Regions from separate parts of the Fretibacterium fastidiosum genome, predicted to be linked through region 1. Evidence: riboswitches for the same ligand, from Rfam matches in the RefSeq annotation. Region 1 holds a riboswitch; each other region holds the start of a gene.
What was found. Region 1 has a riboswitch for cobalamin ahead of ACK28C_RS03180 (DUF4198 domain-containing protein). Riboswitches for the same ligand answer to the same signal wherever they lie in the genome.
Positions count from the first base shown of each region.

Region 2: it holds a riboswitch for cobalamin, as region 1 does, so the genes downstream of both, ACK28C_RS04835 (ABC transporter substrate-binding protein) here and ACK28C_RS03180 (DUF4198 domain-containing protein) in region 1, are expected to answer to the same signal.
Region 3: it holds a riboswitch for cobalamin, as region 1 does, so the genes downstream of both, ACK28C_RS12060 (acetate--CoA ligase family protein) here and ACK28C_RS03180 (DUF4198 domain-containing protein) in region 1, are expected to answer to the same signal.
Region 4: it holds a riboswitch for cobalamin, as region 1 does, so the genes downstream of both, ACK28C_RS05510 (ABC transporter substrate-binding protein) here and ACK28C_RS03180 (DUF4198 domain-containing protein) in region 1, are expected to answer to the same signal.

Region 1 covers NZ_OZ209244.1:694,655-699,999, forward strand. The annotation lists gene ACK28C_RS03175 (ABC transporter permease) at 1-637, opposite strand, end outside; cobalamin riboswitch at 949-1,146, shown strand; gene ACK28C_RS03180 (DUF4198 domain-containing protein) at 1,309-2,097, shown strand; gene ACK28C_RS03185 (hypothetical protein) at 2,113-2,616, shown strand; gene cbiM (cobalt transporter CbiM) at 2,621-3,229, shown strand; gene ACK28C_RS03195 (energy-coupling factor transporter transmembrane component T family protein) at 3,242-3,988, shown strand; gene ACK28C_RS03200 (energy-coupling factor ABC transporter ATP-binding protein) at 3,993-4,793, shown strand; gene ACK28C_RS03205 (ABC transporter permease subunit) at 4,844-5,164, shown strand; gene ACK28C_RS03210 (ABC transporter permease) at 5,092-5,345, opposite strand, start outside.
Region 2 covers NZ_OZ209244.1:1,094,504-1,099,848, forward strand. The annotation lists gene ACK28C_RS04825 (ABC transporter permease) at 1-314, opposite strand, end outside; gene ACK28C_RS04830 (ABC transporter permease) at 307-1,296, opposite strand; gene ACK28C_RS04835 (ABC transporter substrate-binding protein) at 1,337-2,890, opposite strand; cobalamin riboswitch at 3,061-3,309, opposite strand; gene ACK28C_RS04840 (AAA family ATPase) at 3,546-5,345, shown strand, end outside.
Region 3 covers NZ_OZ209244.1:2,693,564-2,698,908, forward strand. The annotation lists gene ACK28C_RS12045 (Synerg-CTERM sorting domain-containing protein) at 1-7, shown strand, start outside; gene ACK28C_RS12050 (Rpn family recombination-promoting nuclease/putative transposase) at 456-1,430, opposite strand; gene ACK28C_RS12055 (Rpn family recombination-promoting nuclease/putative transposase) at 1,566-2,426, opposite strand; cobalamin riboswitch at 3,179-3,348, shown strand; gene ACK28C_RS12060 (acetate--CoA ligase family protein) at 3,524-5,345, shown strand, end outside.
Region 4 covers NZ_OZ209244.1:1,287,291-1,292,635, forward strand. The annotation lists gene ACK28C_RS05500 (ABC transporter ATP-binding protein) at 481-1,290, opposite strand; gene ACK28C_RS05505 (iron ABC transporter permease) at 1,287-2,351, opposite strand; gene ACK28C_RS05510 (ABC transporter substrate-binding protein) at 2,379-3,389, opposite strand; cobalamin riboswitch at 3,610-3,765, opposite strand; gene ACK28C_RS05515 (hypothetical protein) at 4,198-4,518, shown strand; gene ACK28C_RS05520 (Rpn family recombination-promoting nuclease/putative transposase) at 4,570-5,345, shown strand, end outside.

The DNA.
Region 1 (5,345 bases):
CGGTACTGATGTAGTCCTGCCGGATCACCTCGAGCATACTGGAGCGCGTCATCCTGACGATCGTCGCCGCACAGCCCGTGCCCAGCGTCAGGGCGGGGAGGACGAGGCTCTTCACGAGGGGAACGAACCCCTCGCCCATCCCCTGCGACGGCAGCCATCCGAGCCCCAGCGAGAAGACGAGGACCACCAGGAGCCCGAACCAGAAGTTGGGCATGGCGACCCCGATGAGCGACAGGACGGTCGTCGTGTAGTCGAGCAGGGTGTACTGGTGCTTCGCCGAGATGATGCCGGTGGGGAGCCCGATGAGGAGCGCCACAAAAATTCCGGCCAGGGCCAGGACGCAGGTCGCGGGGAAGCGCTCCAGCACCATGTCCATGACGTCGATCTTGTTGCGGTAGGAAACTCCCAGGTCCCCGTGCAGGGCGTCCTTCATGTAGATCAGGTAGCGCACGACGATGGGCCGATTGAGGCCGAGCTCCTCCCGCGTCCGCTGCAGGAGCTCCGGCGTCGCGCCGTCGCCCAGGATGATGGCGGCCGGGTCCCCAGGCGTCAGGGCCAGGATGAAAAAGACGATGAACGTGACGCCAATCAGCACGGGGATCATCATCAGGAGCCTACGTAGGATATAGCGCAGCATCAGCTATCAGCCTCACCTTGCAAGGAATACTGAAGTTTTCAAAAAGTGCTCTCCTATTATATCACTTCACAAAAGAACCCTATCACCACAGGTGAGAAAAGACGTGAAACGGACTTAGCGCGCCCCTGGCCTCTGCAACCAAGGCCTTACGAGGTCCTTGAAGATCATTGCCCCGCACCACGGGCTCCGTGAAGCGGTCCCTCTCAGGTTACCCGCTGCGTCCGACGGCAGGGTCTCTGTCCCACAGCCGCATCCAGCCGTGTGAACTCCTCAAGGACGTCCTTGTTAATTTTCCATAAATTAAACATAACAAAATTTAGAAAAAAAGTGTTATCATAAATTATAAACAGAACTCTTGTTCGTCGGGGGAAGTCGGGTGCAACGCCCGCGCGGTCCCGCCGCCGTGAGAGGAGGACAAGCCAGGTTCGGGGAGGGCGCGAAGGCGCGGCTCCATCGAACTATGTCTTGGATCCCAAGCCGGAATACCTGACGTTCAAGCGGACACAAGACGTTTTGCCACGAGCGATGGCGCAGGAGCGTGTCGTCTGTGACGCCCCCGCCCGCGCCCATCGCGAGGCGGGGGTTTTTGCAGCGTTTTATTCTCTGGACGACGTACCCCGGCAACGGGGTTTTGCCGTAATTCTGTAAGTATTGAGGAGGATGATTTTTTCATGAAACGCGGAAACAAAGTAGTGTTGGCGGCTGGTTTGCTCCTTGGGGTCGCCTCGGCGGCCTTTGCGCACGAGCTGGTGATGAAGCCGCAGAAGATGAACGCGGCGAAGGGCGAGACTCTGGCGGTTGAGATCCACTCGGGACACAAGTTCATCGTACCCGAGGAGGTGGAGAGCGTCGAGCGCATCAAGGCGGGAGTCTTCAAGGACGGCAAGCTCCAGGAGGCCGGGCTGAAGCCGAACGAGAAAAACCTGTGCATCGACTTCTCCCTGCCCGTCGAGGATGCCTCTCAGTCCATGGTGATCCTCGCCAACAAGGACGGCGGTGTCTGGTGCGTCACGAATGAGGGCGGCAAGTCCGGCCTTCGCAAGGACCTGGAGGCCCAGGGCCTGAAGGTCACGAAGGCGACCAAGAACGACAAGTTCGTCAAGGTTATCGTCAACGCCTCCAGGGACGACAAGAACTTCGCCGTTCAGACGGGGCAGGCCCTTGAGATCATCCCCGTGACCAACCCTGCGGACGCCAAGGTTGGAGAGTTCTTCGAGGTGAAGATACTGGTCGACGGAAAACCCTACTCAGGGGCGGTGTGGGCGAGCTACGACGGTTTTGCGCCTGAGTACGAGGACACCTATGCCTACTATACCCAGGCGGTCCAGGGCGTGGCCCATATCAAGATCACAGCCCCCGGTCTCTGGGGTGTGCGCGCCATGAAGACGGACCTGCCCGGCAAGGAGGGCGAGTACGACTCCGTTGCTCGCAGGACCTTCCTGCTCTTTGAAGTGAAGTAGCAAAGTCCATCAAAGATGAACGCCTCTTTCAAAAAGACGGCGCTGCTCGGGCTGGCGGTGATCGCCGGCCTGAGCGGCCTTTTAGCGCAGCAGGCGGACGCACACGGCGTGGGCTATTCGGAGTCCACGCTGAAGCCGGTATCGCTCGAATTCTTCTACTCGACGGGAGAGCTTATGAACTACCTTGAGGCCAAGGTCTTCTCCCCTGCCGACGAGAAGATCGCCTACCAGTCAGGACGGACCGACGAGGGGGGGCGTTTCGCCTTCACCCCCAATAAGCCCGGGACGTGGCGGGTCATCGTCAGCGATGAGGACGGGCACAGGGCCGAGGCGACAGTGAACGTGACGGAGGACTTCCTGAAGGCCGGGGCCACAGGAGGCGGTTCGGGCATCGACATTCAGGAGAAGAAGGCCGCCCCTGAGGGACTGGATCTTCTCCTGAGGGCGGGGCTCGGCGTCAGCCTGATCTTCAACATCGCCGCGTTCGTCCTGCTGCTGCGGTGCAGGAAGGCGGTGTAGTCCCATGCATATCAGCGAGGGAATCCTCTCCACTCAGGCCTTGGCCGCCGGATGGGCCGTCGCGGGCGTCGGGACGGCGGTCGGGCTCAAAAAGCTCAACCCCGATAAGATCGTCCGCGTCGCGTTCTCCTCGTCGGTGTTCTTTCTGGCCTCCCTGATCAACGTGCGGCTCGGCCCCAGTTCGACCCACCTCTCCCTTATCGCGCCCATGGGGCTGATCTTGGGGTGGTCGGCCTTTCCCGCCGTGATGGTCGCCCTGATTCTGCAGGCCCTCCTGTTTCAGTTCGGCGGCCTCATCGTTCTGGGGGTGAATACGGTGGATGTCGCCGTTCCTGCGCTCGCCGCCTACTTCCTGTTCGCGGGCCCGATCTGCAGGAGCAGAGGCCCCATCGCCTCCGTACTGGGCTTCATCGCAGGTGCCCTGGCCGTGCTCCTCTGTGCCGTGGGGGTGGAGATCTTCCTGAGGGGGACGGACGCCAATCTATCCGACATCGCCGACACCGTCTTTATCGCCCATATCCCCCTGGCCCTGATTGAGGGGGCGATCACGGCCTTCATGGTGGCCTACATGAAACGTGCGGCCCCGGAGCTCCTGATGGGTGTGGACCACTAGGGCAGGACCGGCATGGAGCTTGAGACGCGCGGCCTTCGGTCCGAGGCCGCACCGACGCGGCTCAGCGTCTTCGATCCACGCGCGCGCGTGCTGTGCGCTCTGGCCATGGCCTGTATCCTGGCCTCCGTTCGGTCGTTTCCGGCCCTGCTCTGCGGTCTCCCGATCCCCATCGCCTTGCTGTTCCTCGACAGTGCGATGATGCTCCGGGAGCTGTTCCACTGGAACGCCGCCGGCCTCTTCATCGCACTGCTCCTGACGCTGACCTATCCCGGCGACCGCTTCTGGGGCGTCTTCTCCACAGCGGGGCTGAGGCTCTCCGGGCTCATCCTCCTGAAGCTCAACCTGATCTCGATCCTGCTGACCCGAATGGTCCTCTCGCTTGGAGTGGAGAAAGTCGATCACGTCCTGACCTGTCTCGGAGTCTCCGAGAAACTCCGGGTCCTCCTGCTGCTCTCCGCGCGCTGTATTTTCATCCTTGCGGAGCGCGTGGAGACGATGGTCCGGGCGGTACACCTCAGGGCTCCTGAGCTGAGGGGGCTCGCGATGTGCCGGACGTTCGCATGTGTGTTGGGGACGACGCTGCTGCACAGCTCCGACCGGGCGGAGCAGATGATGCGGGCTATCCGATGCCGCGGAGGGATGGCGGGCTTCTCTCAGTGCCGTCCGCTGCTCTGGCGCGGCATCGATACTGTGCTGTGCCTTGCGTTCGCGTTGAATATCGGGGTGATCCTGGCTTGTGCTCTGCTCTGGAGGTCTTAGACAGATGAGTTCAGCAAACGGCGTTATGGAAGGCCTGAGGGATATCCCGGTCGGAGGGGTGCGGAAGAGGTATCTCATGGAGGTGCAGGATCTCCGTTACGCCTACCCCGATGGGCATGAGGCCCTGAACGGGGTTTTCTTCGTGCTGCGAGATGGAGAGAAGCTCGCGCTGGTAGGCCCCAACGGATCGGGGAAATCCACATTGATGCTGCATCTGTCCGGATGTCTTGCGGCCCAATCTGGCGTGGTATGTCTGAACGGAGAGCCCGTCGGAGAGGACCTGAAGCGTCTTCGGAGCGCCGTCGGCCTGATCTTTCAGGAGCCAGACAACCAGCTCTTCATGCCGGAGGTCGTCGAGGACGTCGCCTTCGGTCTGGTGGCGCATGGAACGCCCGTTCAGGAGGCCCAAGAGAGGGCTTTGAGCGTCATGGAGACCCTAGGCATCGCGCACCTCGCCGAGCGGGCGCCCCATCGTCTCTCCGGCGGGGAGAAACGCATGGCCGCCCTGGCAGGGATACTAGTCATGCAGCCGGACATCGTGGTCCTGGACGAGCCCTCCGCGGCCCTGGACCCCAGGGCACGCCGTCGGGTCATCGAGAGGCTAAACACCCTGGAGAAGCCGATGATCCTGGCGACCCACGACTTGGACATGGCCCTCGACGTGTGCGACCGGGCGATCATCCTGTACGAGGGGCGCATCGCGGCGGACGGAGCGCTGCAGGACGTCCTGAGAAATGAGGCGCTGCTTCAGCAAAACGGCTTGGAGCTGCCCCTGCGCTACACAAAATCCACGGAGGCCCTCTGACTTCTCATGAGGCGGAGGGGCGACTGCCCCTCCGAAGCACGACTCGCCCCGTGAGGCTGTCCTTAACGTTTCGGGACGACCTCGCGGGGCGCACGCTGGGCGCAGGGCACTTCGCCGTCATCTTTCAGGACATCTTGCTCAACATCTTCGGACAGCTCGTCACCATGTCCATGTTCTCCATCCCCAACGCCATCTTCTCCGAGGCGTTCCTGTCTTTCATGGGGCTTGGGGTCCACGCGCCGGTGGCGTCGCTGGGGGCCCTGATCAACGACGGCTACAAGTCCTTTCTGATGCACCCCTACATGCTGGTGTTCCCGGCCATGGTGACGGCGCTCTCTGGAATGCCCTTGGAGCGCGCGGTGCTGATGTAGTCCTGCCGGATCACCTCGAGCATACTGGAGCGCGTCATCCTGACGATCGTCGCCGCACAGCCTGTGCCGAGAGTCAGGGCGGGGAGGACGAGGCTCTTCACGAGGGGGACGAACCCCTCGCCCATCCCCTGCGACGGCAGCCATCCGAGCCCCAGCGAGAAGACGAGGACCACCAGGAGCC
Region 2 (5,345 bases), 400 kb from region 1:
GACAGGCTCCCCAGGATCAGCGCGATGACCGAGCTGATGACCGCAGCCGTCAGACCGATGCGGATGCTGAGCGACAGGCCCGCAACGACGCGAAAGAACATGTCGCGCCCCAGGCTGTCGGTCCCGAAGGGATGAGCGGCGCAGGGGGCGATGTACCGAGCCGAGTAGTTGGGGCCATAGTCGCCGGGGCCAAGGAGCGATCCCCAGACGAAGATCCCCGCGAGGAGGATAGCCCCCAGCCCAATCGCACAGAGCGTCCTGCGGCGGTGATTCAGCCACGGGCCGCGCGCTGCCTTGACGAGCGCTTCAGCCATGGGCTTTCTCTCCCTCCCGAATGTGCGGGTCGATCAACCCGTAGAGGACGTTCGCGGCCAGGTTCCCCGCGAAGACGAAGAGCACGCTGAAGAGGGCGATGCCCATCAGGAGCGGTGCGTCCGCGTGGAGGCCGGCCTCGACGGCGGTGCTGCCCAGGCCGGGGTAGGAGAACACCTTCTCCGCCAACACGGAGCCGCCGAATATCTCGTTCACCGAGGCGAACTGCAGCGTGATCGCCGGCAGGGCGATGTTGCGCAGGCCATGGCGCCGGATGATCTGCCCCAGCGACTCGCCGCGGGCACGGGCGAAGAGGACGTATTCGCTCTCCAGCACGTCGATCAGCTTCTGTCGGGTGTGCAGCGCGATGTTCGCCACGCCGGTGATGGACAGCGTCAACGCAGGAAGGATGAGGTGGTGCAGCCGCTCGGCCCACGTCGTCTCCGCGGCCACGCGGCCGATGGGGATGGAGAGCCCCAGGGGGAACCACTGTAGCTGTACGGCAAACACGATCAGGAGCAGAAGTCCGAGCCAAAACGTCGGAGTGGAGGCCAGAAGCAGGCTGAAGGTCTTGATCACCCTGTCCGGCCAACCGCCCCGCCAGGCGCCGGCGGCGATTCCTAAAATCAGGCCAAGGACGCCGGACAGCGCCCAGGCCGTGCCCATCAGAAGCAGCGAGGCCTTGAAACGCTCCGCCAGCACTTGCGACACCGGCTTGTGGTGCATGATGGACTGTCCGAGGTCGCCCCGCAGGGCCGCTGCTGCCCACTTGAAGTAGCGTTCCAGGGGCGGCCGGTTCAGGTCCCACTGCTCCTCGATGTGGGCCCGCTGTTCCTCTGAGACGTTGACCTCACCGAGGAAGGCATCAATCGCTTTCAAGGGTGACGCCGTGACCAGAAAAAAGCTGAGCGCGGAACAGGAAACGAGCAGGAGCAGCAACCGCCCGAGAGACCCCGCGACGTACCGTGCGAATCCCTTACTCACTAACCCCTCTCCTTCCCCCGGGGAGCGATCCCCCGCTGTCTCATTCGCTCCAGCTCCACTCGTTCAGGTTCTCCAGCCCCGCTCCGCCCTGGTTTCTGGATTTGACCCTTCCTAGCGGCGGTATCGTCAGTCCGTCGCGGACGAGGTAGTTGTCCTGGGGACAGGCAACGTACAGGAACGGCACGTCTGCGTCCGCCAGCTCTTCAGCCTGCTGCCACAGCCTGTCGCTCTCCTCCTGGCTTGTGGCGCGCAGCGCCCTGTCGATCAGGGCGTCGACCTCCGGGTTGGAGTACGAGGGCGGATTGCCGATCACGCCTTTGTTGATCTGCGAAGAATGGTAAAACAGATAGAAGTCCGAAGGGCTGGGGTAGCCGAACGCCCAGCACGTCGGCGTAGCGCGGGCGTGGCGCGCTTCAACCCAGGGTGCGGATTGAGGGATAATATGGATTCCAAGCGCTTTGGCGCTCTCCGCGACCGCCACGACCACGTTGTAACGAGGCATGTCGTTGCTGCGGCCCTTGATCGTGAACTCCGCCTTCAGGCCGTCCTTCTCCCGGATGCCGTCGCCGTCCGAATCCACCCAGCCGGCGTCCTCGAGGATCTTCTTTGCCTCCTCCAGGCGTCCGTCCTCGAACGTCCGCTTCGAGGCCCAGGGCAGCCAGCCTCCGCCGATGGTGAAGGAGGGCTTCCCCATTCCGCTCAACGCCTGATCGACCAGAAGCTGACGGCTGATGCCGACGTTCAGCGCGCGGCGGATGGCCGGGTCACAGGTCACGTTGTTACCCACCTTCTCATCTCCTGAGGCAACCCCTTCGGGGATGACGGGCAGGTTGATCGCCAGCGAGGTGAAGGTGTCGAGCGTCAGGAGCTTCATGCCCGGCACCTCCTGTTTTGTGGCCGCGAACTCCGCCGGAATGAAGACGAAGTCCAACTGTCCCGACTTCGCTGCAGCGAGCGTGGCGTCGTCGTCGACCTTGAGGATCGTCACCCGTTTGAAGGGGGACTTCCTGCCGTAATAGTGCGGATTGGGCTCCAAAATCATCTGCTGTCCGATCTGGAAGTCCACGATACGCCAGGCGCCTGAGCCCAGCGGCATGTCACCGTAGCCCTCCTTATAAGCGTGCTTCGGAACGATGCCGACGTAACTCAGGAGGTGCGGAAAGAACGACCATGGACGGGAGAGCGTGAACTCCACCGTTCGGTCGTCGAGCGCCCGAACGCTCTCCAACATCGAGAGGTCTGCGACCGATGCGGCGGCCTTCGTGCTCTCAAACGTGAAGACGATGTCCTCCGCTGTCAGGGGGTGGCCGTCGGCGAACTTCGCGTCCTCGCGAATTTCATACGTGTACCTCAGCCCGTCTTCGCTGACCTTCTCATCCGTTGCCAGGTCCTTTTCCAGCAGGTTGTCCTTGCCGGGTTTCAGCAGGTGGCAGTGAAAGATGTCGGGTCCCCAGACACCATACCCGCGGACGGGGTCGATCTTTCCCGCCATGGCGTTATCGCCGCCCGACAGGACGATCTCATCCTTCGCCAGGGCCGTGCCGCAGAGGAGCGCCATCGCGAGGGAAAGCGCCGCAAAAACCGTTTTCTTCATGTTTGCCTCCTAAAATTCCAAAAATAGTGCAAAACTCCTGCGGGCGGCAAGCCCGCACCTTTTGCGCGTCGCAGAGATAAAAACGCGCCGGCCCTCTGCGCTTCTGCAAGCGAGAAGGTCGGCGCGTCCGTTTTCACGCGCCAAGACGTCCGCCCTGGGCAGGGGGCCAACGTCCTCCAGAGAAAATGCGTAAGTCTCCTGACTTGCGATTCAGGGGGAGAGCCCCCAGCGCCCGATGCCTGCCTTCCCACGGCCTGATGCCGCAGTGACTGACGTTCGTCATGGCGTCCCGAAGAGACGCTTCAGCATGGGTTCACGCTTACAGTGCCGGCCGCGCGGGGACTCTCACCCCATTCCATCTACACCGTCCCCACCGTATCGCGCGTCGGACAGGGAGGACGATGACGCATTTCCATATACAAACAGCCTGTTTGTACAAGACGTCATTCTAATGGAACGCCCTCAAAAAAGCAACAAGGCCGCCGATCGTCTGCTGTCGCTCAACGGTCCTGTCACCCCGTTTTGGGGGATGGCGTCTGGCCTGAAGCAGTGGCGGGCGGCGTTGAGGTTCAATTTCCTGCCTTGATGATGGAGCGCTATAATAAAAGCACCTGGTTTTCGCTATAGCACGACAAGCATTTGAGAGGTGTTTGCCATGTTTGATCCATTTCGACTGAAGGATATACTGGTTGAGTACAAACGGAACTTCGTTTCAAAACAGTGGGAAAATGAGAAATACAAATGGGAAGCCGTGAAATGGTTTCAGGATAATTGGGATGTGAACGCAGTTGATTTTCCGGAGATGCTGAGTCGGTCTTTGGACAAAACCCTCAATTTACTGACTTCCGCAAATTACTTCCCGAAGGGCATGATCGTCGATTTCGCCAGGTCCGCTCATGAAGAGGTTCGTTCCATGTTCATTGCTCTGTTCGATGAGAGCAAGGATGTGTTTGAACGGATGGATGCTTTTAGTGCGCACTCGTCCATCCTCTTGAAGGAGTACGGGAGCGAGGACGCACAGCATTATCAGTATGAAAATTCCATCAGCACCTACTTGTGGCTCCGTTATCCGGACAAATACTACATCTACAAGTTCAGTGAAGCAAAAGCAGTTGCCAACGAACTTAACTCGAATTACCGTTTCAAAAAAGGCGCTTATGCCGATAATATCCGAAACTTCCTACGACTTTACGATGAGATCAGCCTGGCTTTAAAAGAAGATACCGAGCTGGTGAACCTCTTCGAATCGCAATTGACCGAGACGTGCTATTCCGATCCTGAGTTGAAAACTCTGACCATTGACGTTGGATTTTACATCAGCAGATATTATTCGCAAAAGGATGCCGCTGCTGCAAAGCCTGTTAAATGGTATGGTTCCGATTATGATTCCGGCCTTACTGTCGATGACTGGAGCAAACTCCTCGAGGACGAAACCGTCTTTACCACCAGTGCACTGGAAATCATGAAGCGCATAAAAGACTACGGCGGCATGGCATCCTGCACACAGCTTGCCATGAAATACGGTGAGACAAAAAATTTCTACAACGCCGGTTCATTCGGACTGGCAAAGCGCATTTGTGAAGCCACCGGCATTTCACCAAACACCAGAGACAATGGCTCCACACGGTGGTGGACGGTTCTTTACGTGGGCCGTAACGCTGATAAAAATGAAGAAGGCAGCTTCGTTTGGAAATTGAGGGATGAGCTTTCTGCGGCACTCGATAAGGCTGATTTGAGCAACGTTAAACTGTATGTTACTGCCGCATCGGGCGAAAAATATCCGGTTACAGTGGTGGCTCCCATTAACGCATACACAAAGAGTGATTTCCTTGATGAAGTTTACATGACGGAAAAACGTTATGAAAACCTTGTATCCGTTCTTCAAAATAAAAAGAATATCATCCTTCAGGGCGCTCCCGGCGTGGGAAAGACCTTTGCTGCCAGACGTCTGGCATGGTCTATGATGGGAGAAGAAGATGATAGCAGGATTGAATTCGTGCAATTTCATCAAAACTATTCCTATGAGGACTTCATGATGGGCTACAAGCCCGTAGAGGACGGTTTTGAGCTCAAGTATGGTATCTTTTATCGCTTTTGTGAGAAGGCCGCGAACCGATTGGATAAAGATTTCTTCTTTATCATTGACGAGATCAATCGTGGCAACATGAGTAAAATTTTCGGAGAGCTGCTTCTGCTCATTGAGAAAGACTATAGAGGCACCAAGGCAACATTGGCCTATAATGGACTTCCCTTCTCAGTTCCTAAAAATCTGTACATCATCGGCATGATGAATACAGCAGACCGCAGCCTGGCCATGATTGACTACGCTCTTCGTCGCCGCTTCAGCTTCTTTGAAATGGAACCGGGCTTCGATTCTGACGGCTTCATCCAGTATCAAAACAGCCTGAATAACGAAACACTGAATGAGCTGGTATCTAAGGTTAAGGAATTGAAT
Region 3 (5,345 bases), 850 kb from region 1:
GGCGTAGTCCGAAACCAGATGACGAGGCGGGCCTCCCTCGAGGCTCCAGCCTGAGAGACACGCGAGAGCGGCGCCCACAGGGCGCCGCTCTCGCGTCTTTGCTTTTGGAGTGCCAGTGCCGGTTGATACCAATTTGCGTCTAAAGGGAAAGAAAGGCCCCCCTGCAAGGGGGGCTGCCCCGAAGGGGCTGGGACTGACGGCCCGTGAGCGGTAGCGAACGGCAGCCGGAAGGCTCCCCGAAGGGGAGGGGTGTTTTTCATAAGACGCGCCTGTCTGACATTCCCCGTCAACGCCTCCACAAGGCAATCAAATGCCTTGCTTCGGCACAGCCGACCGACACGACGCCGACCGCCTGTCGGCGTCCGTAAGTCGTGTCGTCTGGCCGAACCCCTCCGCCGCCCTTGGCGGCACCTCCCCTTTCAGGGGAGGCAATCCGTATTAAACGTAAATTGGTATCAGCTTCCGGTCCCGGCCCTCAGCGCCTCGACCTCGTCAGGAGACAGGCCGGTGAAGTCGGCAACCTGCTCGGACGGGACACCTCGCGCCAGCATCCGTCGCGCCGTGGTGGCAATGCCATCTGCGATGCCTTTGGCCAGACCCCTGGCTTCGCCCCTCGCTTCGCCCTCGGCGCGGGCAACTCGGCGGATCGTCTCATCGCGCGTCATCGCGTCCCGCATCGCCTTATAGCTCACAATGTATCGTTGCCGTTCCTCACGGCTCTGCAAAAACAGCTTCTCCAGGTTCAGCGCCTCACCAATCATCGGGTCCTTCACCATCGCCTCAGGCATCTTCCTCGCCTCCATCCCCGCAAGATACATCAGCCAATACTCCAGACGATTCCGTGGCGTCCCATAACGCGCGCACTTCGGCACCTCAAGGTAGATCAGCTTCAGGTCGTCGCTCAGTTTCTCCCCGCTCTCCACGTCGCACAGACAAAACTCGCGGCGAAAACGCTCCCCGGCAAACAGGCTGAACGCCAGAATGTGAATCGACACCGTCCGCTTCAAGTCCAGGTACGAACCACCCAGGCTCATCTGAGAGGCGTGCAGCGTGCTGAGGTAGTAGGCGGAACGCTGCAGGTAGTCGTTCCAGTTCCTCACCTGCACCTCGACCTCCACCTGCGTCCCGTCCGCCATGTTGGCCACGATGTCCAGGTAGCAGTCCTTACCCTCGACGCGCACGGCGGAGAGCTCGCGGTTCGCGTACTCCAAACCGGTGAAGCCCGCGCTTCCGTCGGGAAACACAAGGGCGTTCACGAGGTCCAAAAACAGGGGCTTGCGGTCCTCGCGGCCCAACAAAAATTTGAAGAAACGGTCGTTGAGGCGATAGATTTTTCCCCGCTCCAGGTCCGCCTCGATTTGCCCTTCCGTCACGGGCCCCGACGCCGGACCGATCAGCCCACCGTCGCGCTCCCGCTCTGCGTCCTCCATGTCCCCGCCTCCTCGCTAAACGTCCTCTCACTGCCTGACTATATTATACAATTTGCCCGCTGCGTTCTTTGCCTCCCCTGTAAGGGGATATGCCGAACGGAGTGAGGCGGTGGGGTTGTTTTTGAAGTGGTACGTTCAGTTTCCGGTCCCGACCCTCAGCGCCTCGACCTCGTCAGGAGACAGACCGGTGAAGTCGGCAATCTGTTCGGGCGAAACGCCCCGCACCAGCATCCGCCGCGCCGTGGTGGCGATACCTCTGGCCTCGCCTCTGGCCTCGCCCAACTGAATACCTCTGGCCTCAACCTTGTCCAAAACGCTCAACATCGTGACCGCCTCCCCCTTCCTGAACTCGCTCTGCGTCTCCTCAAACCGATGGTCCCGCGTCAGCGCAGACATGAGCTTCAACACCGCATCCACGTGCTCGATCGTCTGACGCGGGGGCACGTAGTCCTCGTCCCGACCCATCTGTACAAAGTAGTCCGCAACGATCCTGAAGTCGCTCTTGAACTGCCCCACCTGCTCCGCCGTCAGACGCGGAATCTCAAAGACGTTGACCCGGTAGTCGTTCACAAACGGCTTCAACCCCTCAGCCACCGAAACCCTCTCGAACAGCGTCCGCGGCGCCGTCCAGGGCGAATCACCAAAGTAGAGGACCAGCGTCACCACCGGGTACAGTCCCTGACCCGCGGACAGCTGACCCCGGTAGTCCGCCCCCTCGTACCCCAGCACCCGAAGCGCCATGTCCCAGTCCGCCTCGGTCTGGTTCTCGAACCCGATCAGGGAGATCACGGCCCCCTCGGAGACCCACAGCTTGGAGACGTCCCGCTCCTGCTCATGGAGCTTCCCGTCCGTCTTGTAGAACGTGCGGGCCCGCGTGTCCTTCAGGTCCTCCGGCTTCACCCGCCTCTTTCCATCGAAAAGCAACACGTTCACCACGTCCGCAAAGACGTCGTTGTATCCCTCCAGGTGCTTCTCGGTCATGTCACGCTCCGGCACCCGCATCCCCCTCCTTCAGCGAGTTTCTTCACCGACCGTCAGTTCCCCACTTCGGGGAGCCTTCCGGCTGCCGTTCGCTGCCGTTCGCTACCGCTCACAGGCCGTCAGTCAGGAATAATGAGACCCGAACAATCACACGTCGTCGTAGGGCGTGTTGACCAACAATCCGCATCCCTCCCCCATCCCTTCGGCTCCTGGCCTCATTATAGCAAACAAGCCCCTCGCTCAAAACCGATCAAAACAGGGAAACACCCGGCAGGCGCACAATAAAGAGAGCGGATGGTCCCGCGTCAGGGGCCATCCGCTGTAAGTGGTACTTTCGCCGGAGGGAGCGCTTTCGCCTCCCCTGAAAGGGGAGGTGGTTCGCGTTAGCGAACCGGAGGGGTCGGCCAGACGACCGGCCTCACGCAAGCCGATCTTTCGGGAGGATTGCGGCGGCCGGTCGGTCGGCTGTGCCGAAGCAAGGCAATGGATTGCCTTGTGGAGGCGTTGGCGGGGAATGTCAGACAGGCGCGTCTTATGAAAAACACTCGCTGCTCCTACACCCCCCTTCGGGGAGCCTTCCGGCTGCCGTTCGCTACCGCTCACGGGCCGTCAGTCTCGCCCCTGTGGGGCTCGCCAGCCCCCCTTTCAGGGGGGCCTGAAAAACCGGGGGTCTTTGCCTCTCCTTATAGGGGAGGGCTTCACGTCCTCTCAGATTTCGGACGCCTCGTTTGACAATCTCGTGTTTTGCCGTATAGTTATGGGGAGAGACAAATTGAACCTCGAAAGGCGTTCGGGAAGTCCGGTGAGAGACCGGCGCGGACCCGCCACTGTAAGCTCGGCAATGCCGACCATGCCCACTGGGACGTTTTTCATCCTGGGAAGGGGGTCGGAGTAAGGAGAGCGAGCCAGGAGACCGGCCTTTCGCAGGGAGCGCACGCCCCCCCGCGCGGATTCGGGCCGGTATGCGGAAAAAGCATGGCCTTTGGCGTCCCGCACCGGCGGCGAACGCCGTCCAAAGGCCACTTCCTCCGTCATGCAGGGCCGTCCTCGCCAGAGGGCGGCCCTTTGCGGCCCTCTGGGGCCGACGTCATCGAACGGGAGGAACCCTACACATGCAAGAAGCGAACAAAGCCCTGTTGTCCCACCCCCTGAGGAAGCTCTTCGCCCCGGAAAGCATCGCCATCGTCGGAGCCTCGTCGAGCCTGGAGCGCCTGACGGGCCGGACGCTCCGCTACCTCCAGTCCTTCGGCTACGGCGGAGCCATCTATCCCATCAACCCCAAGGCCGACGTCATATCGGGGCTCCCCGTACACCGGAACGTCACGGAGGTCGAGGGGCCCATCGACCTCGCCATCCTCAGCATCAAGGCAAAGCTGATCCCCGACGCCCTGCGCGCCTGTGCGGACAAAAAAATCCCCTTCGCCCTGATCTACTCGTCCGGGTTCTCCGAGACGGGCGACCGCGCGCTTCAGGAGGAGGTGTCCGCCATCGCCCGCGACGGAGGCATCCGGGTCCTGGGGCCGAACTGTCAGGGGCTGGCGAACTTCGCCGAGGGGATCCCCCTGACCTTCTCAGGGGCCCTTTACGAGGTGCCGCGGCCTCTGCCGGGGCACGTGGCGCTCGTGTCGCAGAGCGGGGCGTTCGGGTTCTCCTCCTTCGGGGTGGGGTTGGAGCACGGGGTGCGGTTTCGCTACGTGGCCACCACCGGCAACCAATCGGACCTCGACGCGGTGGAGTGCGCGGACTACGTGCTCGATGACCCCGAAGTCCGCCTCCTGATGCTCTATCTGGAGGGCCTCGAGGACGGCGCAGGGTTCCTCCGGCTGGTCCGCAAAGCGCGGGAGCGCGACATCGCCGTCGCCGTGTTGAAGGCCGGACGTTCGCCCTCGGCCCGTGAGGCGGCCAAGAGCCACACGGCAGCCCTGACCGGGGACGATCGCGTCTGGTCGGCCGTCTTCTCGCAGTACGGCGTCATCCCGATGGAGGACATCGACGACATCATCGGGATCGGTCAGGTGCTGGGCGCGGAAAAGCGCATGAGCGGCGGGCGTTCGGCGATCCTGACCACCTCCGGCGGAGCGGGCATCGTCATGGCCGACTGCCTGAACGACGTGGGCCTTTCCGTCCCCGTCTTCTCGCACGACACCCGGTCCCGCATCGAGGCGGCCATACCGCCCTTCGGGGCGTCCCGCAACCCCGTGGACATGACGGTGCAGATATCGGAACAGCCGGAGAACTTCCGCAGCGTCTTCGACGCGGTGCAGGAGGACCCGGAGCTGGACTCGATCGTCACCTCCCTCTCCATGATCGTAGGACACGCCGGCGACGTCATGACGGACACCATGATCGAGAGCTACGCCAAGAGCCCCAAGCCTCAGGCCGCCGTGTGGATGATCGACCACCAGCACGGCGGAAGCTTCATCGAACGGCTGAAGACGGCCGGCATCCCGATCTTCCAGAGCTTCCGCCAATGCGCGCGGGCCCTCAGGGAGTTGAACCGATGGGGGGCGTTCAAGCCGCCCGCAGCCCCTGAGGTCGGCGGGAATGCGCCGATCCTGCCGCAGTGGAAGGACGCCATGACGGAGTACGACGCCAAGGTCTTCCTCTCCCGCTACGACATCCCCGTGACGCGCGAGCGCCTCTGCCTGAACCTGGAGGAAGCGTGCGACGCGGCCGAGGAACTGGGGTTCCCCGTGGCGCTCAAGGGGATGGCCGCCTCCGTGCTGCACAAGACGGAGGCTGGGATCGTGGCGCTGGACGTGCGCTCCTTCGAGGAGCTTCGGGGAGCGCTGAAGACGGTGCGCAAGCACCTGGCCGACTACGTGGGGGACGGCGCCGTTCAGGGTTTTCTGGTCTCCGAGATGGTGCGCGGCGGGTTCGAGTGCATCGTCGGGGTGAAGCGGGACCCGGTGTTCGGGCCGATGATCGCCGTCG
Region 4 (5,345 bases), 590 kb from region 1:
CCTGCGAGATGGATCCGCTTCGAGTACACCATGGCGTCAGAACGAAACCATAAGTCATAAACGGATCAAAAGCGCACGAATACAGGCGGACAAGAAGGCCACCGGAAGGGAGACGAACCACTTCGGCTCACTCCCTCGAGTTTCGGGCGACCGCGAAGGAAATAAAACGTAGAACTGTGCAACTTAATGCCATTCTATGCCCCGAAAAGGCATAATGTCATCAGATAAAACCACAAAATAATAAAAATATTTTTGTTGTTTTTTGATAAAAAAAGGGTTTTTGTCGTTCGGAACTGAGGCTCCCTGTCCTGACGGTGCTCCTCTATGGGGTCTCTTTCTGGATAGCCTGACCGATTTACCGAAGGAAGGACATCGGATACCAAATCGCGTCTAATGTGGATTGCCTCCCCTTGCAGGGAGGCGAAACGCATCTTCCGACCCTTTAGGCCACCTCCCCTTTTTGGAAGGCGAGCCACGCTTTTAAGCGCGGTTTGGTTTGAGCTCTGCCGTCCTCTGCGGCTTGAGGGCGCGGAGGAACAGCACGTGGGGCGCGCCGCCCGGCGCGGTCGTGACCTCTGCCTCCACGCGGTACACGCGGCGGATCAGCTCCGGGGTCAGGACGTCCCGCGGCCTTCCGCCGGCGACGACGCGCCCGTCGTGCATGACGTACAGGCGGTCGCAGTGCTGCGCGGCCAGGTTCAGGTCGTGCATCACGACGAGGCAACTGACGCCGGCGCTGCGGATCAGGTCCAGGATCTCCAACTGATAGTAGACGTCCAGGTGATTCGTCGGCTCGTCCAGGAGCAGAAGGCCGGCGTCCTGGGCGATGGCCCGCGCGATGAGCGCGCGCTGCTTCTCACCGCCCGACAGCGATGCAAACGTCCGTTCGGCGCAGGGGGTCATCCCGACGTACTCGAGCGCCCGATCGACGAGCGCCTCGTCCCGCGCGTCCACGCCGCTGAAGGGCCCCTTGTGGGGATAGCGCCCCATGGCCACGATCTCGCGGACGGTGAACTCGAACTGCGTCGGCATCTCCTGCGGCACGGCGGCAGCGTGCCGCGCGGCCTCCTTCACCGGCATCCGCCACAGGTCGCGGCCGTCCAGGAGGACGGTGCCGCCCTGGGGCCGGCTGGCGCGGTAGATGCAGCGCAGCAGGCTGGACTTCCCGCTGCCGTTCGGGCCGATGACGCCCACGAACTCGCCCTCCTCCACCGTGAGTGAGACGCCCTGGACGATGGGGCGGCCCTCCGCGCCCCATCGGAGGGCCTCGACCTTCAGCGTTGCGCTCATGACCGCCCCTGCCTCCCGCTCCGCCTGAGGAGCCAGATGAAGAACGGCGCGCCGACGAAGCCCGTCACGACGCCGAGGGGGAGCTCACGGGGCGCCAGAACCGCGCGGGAGAAGGCGTCCGCGAGAATGAGGAAGATGGCGCCGACCAGCGCGCCCAGGGGCAGGATGCGCCGATGGTCCGCGCCGACGGTCATGCGCATGACGTGCGGCACCACGAGCCCAACGAAGCCGATGGAGCCGCTGACGGCCACCAGCGTTCCCGTCAGGAGCGACGTGAGCGCGAACAGGAAGCGTCTGAAGCGCCGGACGTCCACGCCCAGAGCCGCCGCGCTTTCGTCCCCCAGCATCAGCGCGTTGAGGGACCGCCCCTGAAGGACGAGGAGGACGAGGCAGGCCGCGGTGACCGCGAGGGGGATCGGAAGCCGGTCCCAACGCGCGCCGCCCAGACCGCCCAGCATCCAGAACATCGCGCTCTCGGCCCCGCTCCGCTGGTTGAGGTAGACCATGAAGTTCGTGAGGGCCGTGAACATGTAGCTGACGGCCAGCCCCGACAGGATCATGCGCATGGGCGTGAGCCCTTCCCCCTGCGCGGCGATGAGGAGGACGAGGCCGAAGGCCAGGAGGGAGCCGAGGAAGGCCATGAGGAAGACGGTGGACAGGCCGGTGTAGCTGCTGCCCAGGACCTTTCCCAGGAGCAGGAGGGCCGCCACTGCGCCCGCACAGCCGCCGGAGGAGATGCCGAGCAGGTAGGGGTCCGCCAGGGAGTTGCGCACCAGCGACTGGATGGCCGCGCCGGCCATCATCAGCCCGGCCCCGACGATGGCCCCCAGGAGCACGCGGGGAAGCCGGAGCTGCCAGACGATGCTGACCTCGTTCTGCGGCCAGTCCTGAGCCATGGCCTGCCAGTCGGGGAAGACCTGATGCAGGACGATGCCCCAGACCCTTCCGAAGGGGATGGGCACCGGACCGGTGGAGACGCCGAAGGTCATCGTCAGGAGCAGGAGGGCGAGGAGGACGAGCGCGGGAACGCCCGTCCTCCTGAAGGGGGAGAGAGGACTCATGAGAGGTCCGCCAGCAGGGTGGCGCGGCTAGAACCGGTCGGGGTAGAGCGCCCGGGCGATGGCCTCGAGGCCGATGACGGCCCGCGGGCCCGGATACGTCTCCTCAACCCTGATGACGATGACGCGGTCGTCCTGGATCGCCTTCACGCCCTGAAGGACGGGGTCCTCCATCAGGAGCTTCTTTCGCTCCGCGCCGTTGGCGTTTCCGCACTCCAGGATCAGGATGACGTCCGGGTTGCGCCCCACGACGTCCTCCCAGGTGGCCTTGACGTAGCTGTCGTCGATGTCGTCAAAGACGTTGCGGGCCTTCGCCATCTTCATCAGGGCGCTCGGCATGGCCTGGGCGCCCACCGTGCGCGGGGGCTGGTCCGGCGCGTTCCACGTCTGATAGATGAAGACGCCGATCGGCTTCGCCGCGTCCACGTCTGCCAGCTTCGCCTCCACGGCTGCGGCGCGCTCCTTCATGGAAGCGATGCACTGCTCCGCGCGGTCCTGCACGTCGAAGATGATGCCCAGGTTCCTCAGGTCCGTGTAGGTGTCCTCGAGGCTCACCGGCGGCTTCTTCATGACGCGGATCAGGGACTCCGTGATGTTGTAGCACTTGACGCCGTGCTTCTCCAGCTCGTCCGGCGTGATGGCTCCGGCCGACGTGTCGCCCGGAACGCTCGTCCCGTACTGGTAGCCGGACAGGAAGAGGTCCGGCTTCTGCCCCAGCAGCACCTCGAGCGTGATGTAGCCCGGTGCGGCGACGGGGATCTTCTTGAGCCTCTCCCGGTGGTCCGGCGCGACCTGGCCGCCGTACTCCGGGAAGCCCGCGTAGCCGGCGAGCCTGTCGTCCAGGTCGAGGGCGAACATCAGCTCGATGATGTTGCCGTCGCCGTTGGTCACGACCCGCTCCGGCGCCTTCTCGAACGTCACCTGCCGGTCCCCGTTGTCGATCGTGACGGGGTATGCCGTCCGCGCGGCCTCCGCCGGGGACAGGGCCAGCAGGAGCGCGGCCGCCGCGCAGAGCACAAAAGCAAAGAACCTGTTTCTCATCAAGACTTCCTCCTCGATTCGCTGATCATAAACGCAAACGGAAAAACGCAGACGCCGCGGTCCCTCCCTCCACCGTCACCCCCCTTCTTAAAAAATAAGCGCGAAGCGCACAACAAAAAGGCCCCGCCCTCCACGGACGGGGTCCCTCGGCGCGCGAACGCAAAGATCCTGGAAAAAAGCCGCCGCTCCCCTGTCCCGGGAGTTCTTGCTGCGGCGCGTGGGCAGGTCTCCTGGCTTGCGATTCCTCCTCGAGGACGCCTTCCCGCTCCGGCGTCCTGCCGGGACAGTGGCCTGATGTCCTCTCGTCGTCGCTTACAGTAGTGGAAGCTGCGGGGGACTTGCACCCCCTTCCCTCTTGGAGCGCTTGCGCGCTGCCGCACGGCCTTGACCTGTGCCGTCATCTTAGCACGAGGGGAGGAAAAATGAAAGGCGCGCGCAGGGCCAATGTCGCAGGCGTGGCGGCGCTGGCGGCGGCCTTCGCTCTGAGCCTTGCCGGGACCGCGTTGGCGAAGATTGATACGTGGAAGGGCGTTGGAGGCGACACAAAGTGGAGTACCCCTGACAACTGGCTTCCTTAAGATGGTCCGCCATCGGTCGGCGACAAGGCGTTTATCGAGGGTGCTTTGGTGACCGTTGATGTTGATGCGGGGGTAAATATTGTGTCGCGCCGCGGTTCTGCGTGGTTGACGATTGGGGCGGGGACCGCTTGACCCTCAGAGGGCCAGCGCTGGGATTCAAGCCTCAGGCCGCGTGGGGATGATCGTCGATTTGGCCTTGAATGGGCTGATTTTTTCAAGCGCACCCGTTATTGACGTTGACACCGACGGAGATGACGCCATCGGGGAACGATCGTCTGGTGAACGTCCGGGTCTCGAACGACGTGGCTGTGAAACCGGATTCGTGGTTCTGGTGGTTCTGTACGGTATGGAATGTCACGGGCACCATCAAACAGTATGGTTTGGTGTCCAGGTCCAACACCGGGAAGGCCACGTCCTTTTACGGAAAGAAGCCTGATGACGGCAAGAAACCTGGCGAGGGCAAGAAGGGCGGCTCGCTTGCACTGGACCTGGAGGGCCGGTGCAGGCGAACGATGCCGCAGCACCGCCTCCGGCGCTGCGTTTTGGGCTGACGGCCCGACTTTGCTATAATGAAGACAACATAGGCGACAGGAGGTCGGGGGATGCCTGAGAAGGACATCACGGAACGGCACCTTGAGTCCTACAATGACGTTTTTGCGGACATCGTGAACGTGCTGCTCTTCAACGGAGAGAGGCGGATTCTCCCCGACGACCTGCGTGATACGCAGGCGCGCACCCAGTACAAGGCGGACGGCAAACTCCGCGAGCAGGAACGGGACGTCTCCAAGCTGTGGGCTCCGGAAGGGATCGTCATCTCGCTGATCGGCTTTGAGAATCAAACCCGGATCGACAGGGACATGCCGCTTCGGGTGCTGGGATACGAGGGGGCGGATTACCGCAACCAGCTGTCTGAAAAAGGCGGCCTCTACCCCGTGGTGACGTTGGTCCTTTACTTTGGCGAAGAGCCCTGGACGGGGCCTCGGTCGCTCTATGAGAGGGTCCGGGTTCCCGATGAAATGAAGCCGTTTGTGAGTGATCACAGGGTGAATCTCTTCGAGATATCCTTTCTGACGGACGAGCAGGTGGAGCGTTTCACGAGCGACTTCAGGATAGTGGCGGACTACTTTGTGCAGATGAGGAGGAAGCGGGATTACGTTCCTTCCCGTCGGGTTGTCGAGCACGTGGACGGAGTGCTGAAGCTGTTGTCTGCACTGACGCGGGACCATCGATTTGAGGATGCGCAGAATCAATTCAGGGAGGGGGAGAGCGTTACCATGCTGAGCGTTTTGGATAAGGTGGAGGCCAGGGGCATACGTCTTGGCAGGACGGAGGGCATTCAGCTTGGAGAGGCGAGAGGCATAAAGCTTGGAGAGGCAAG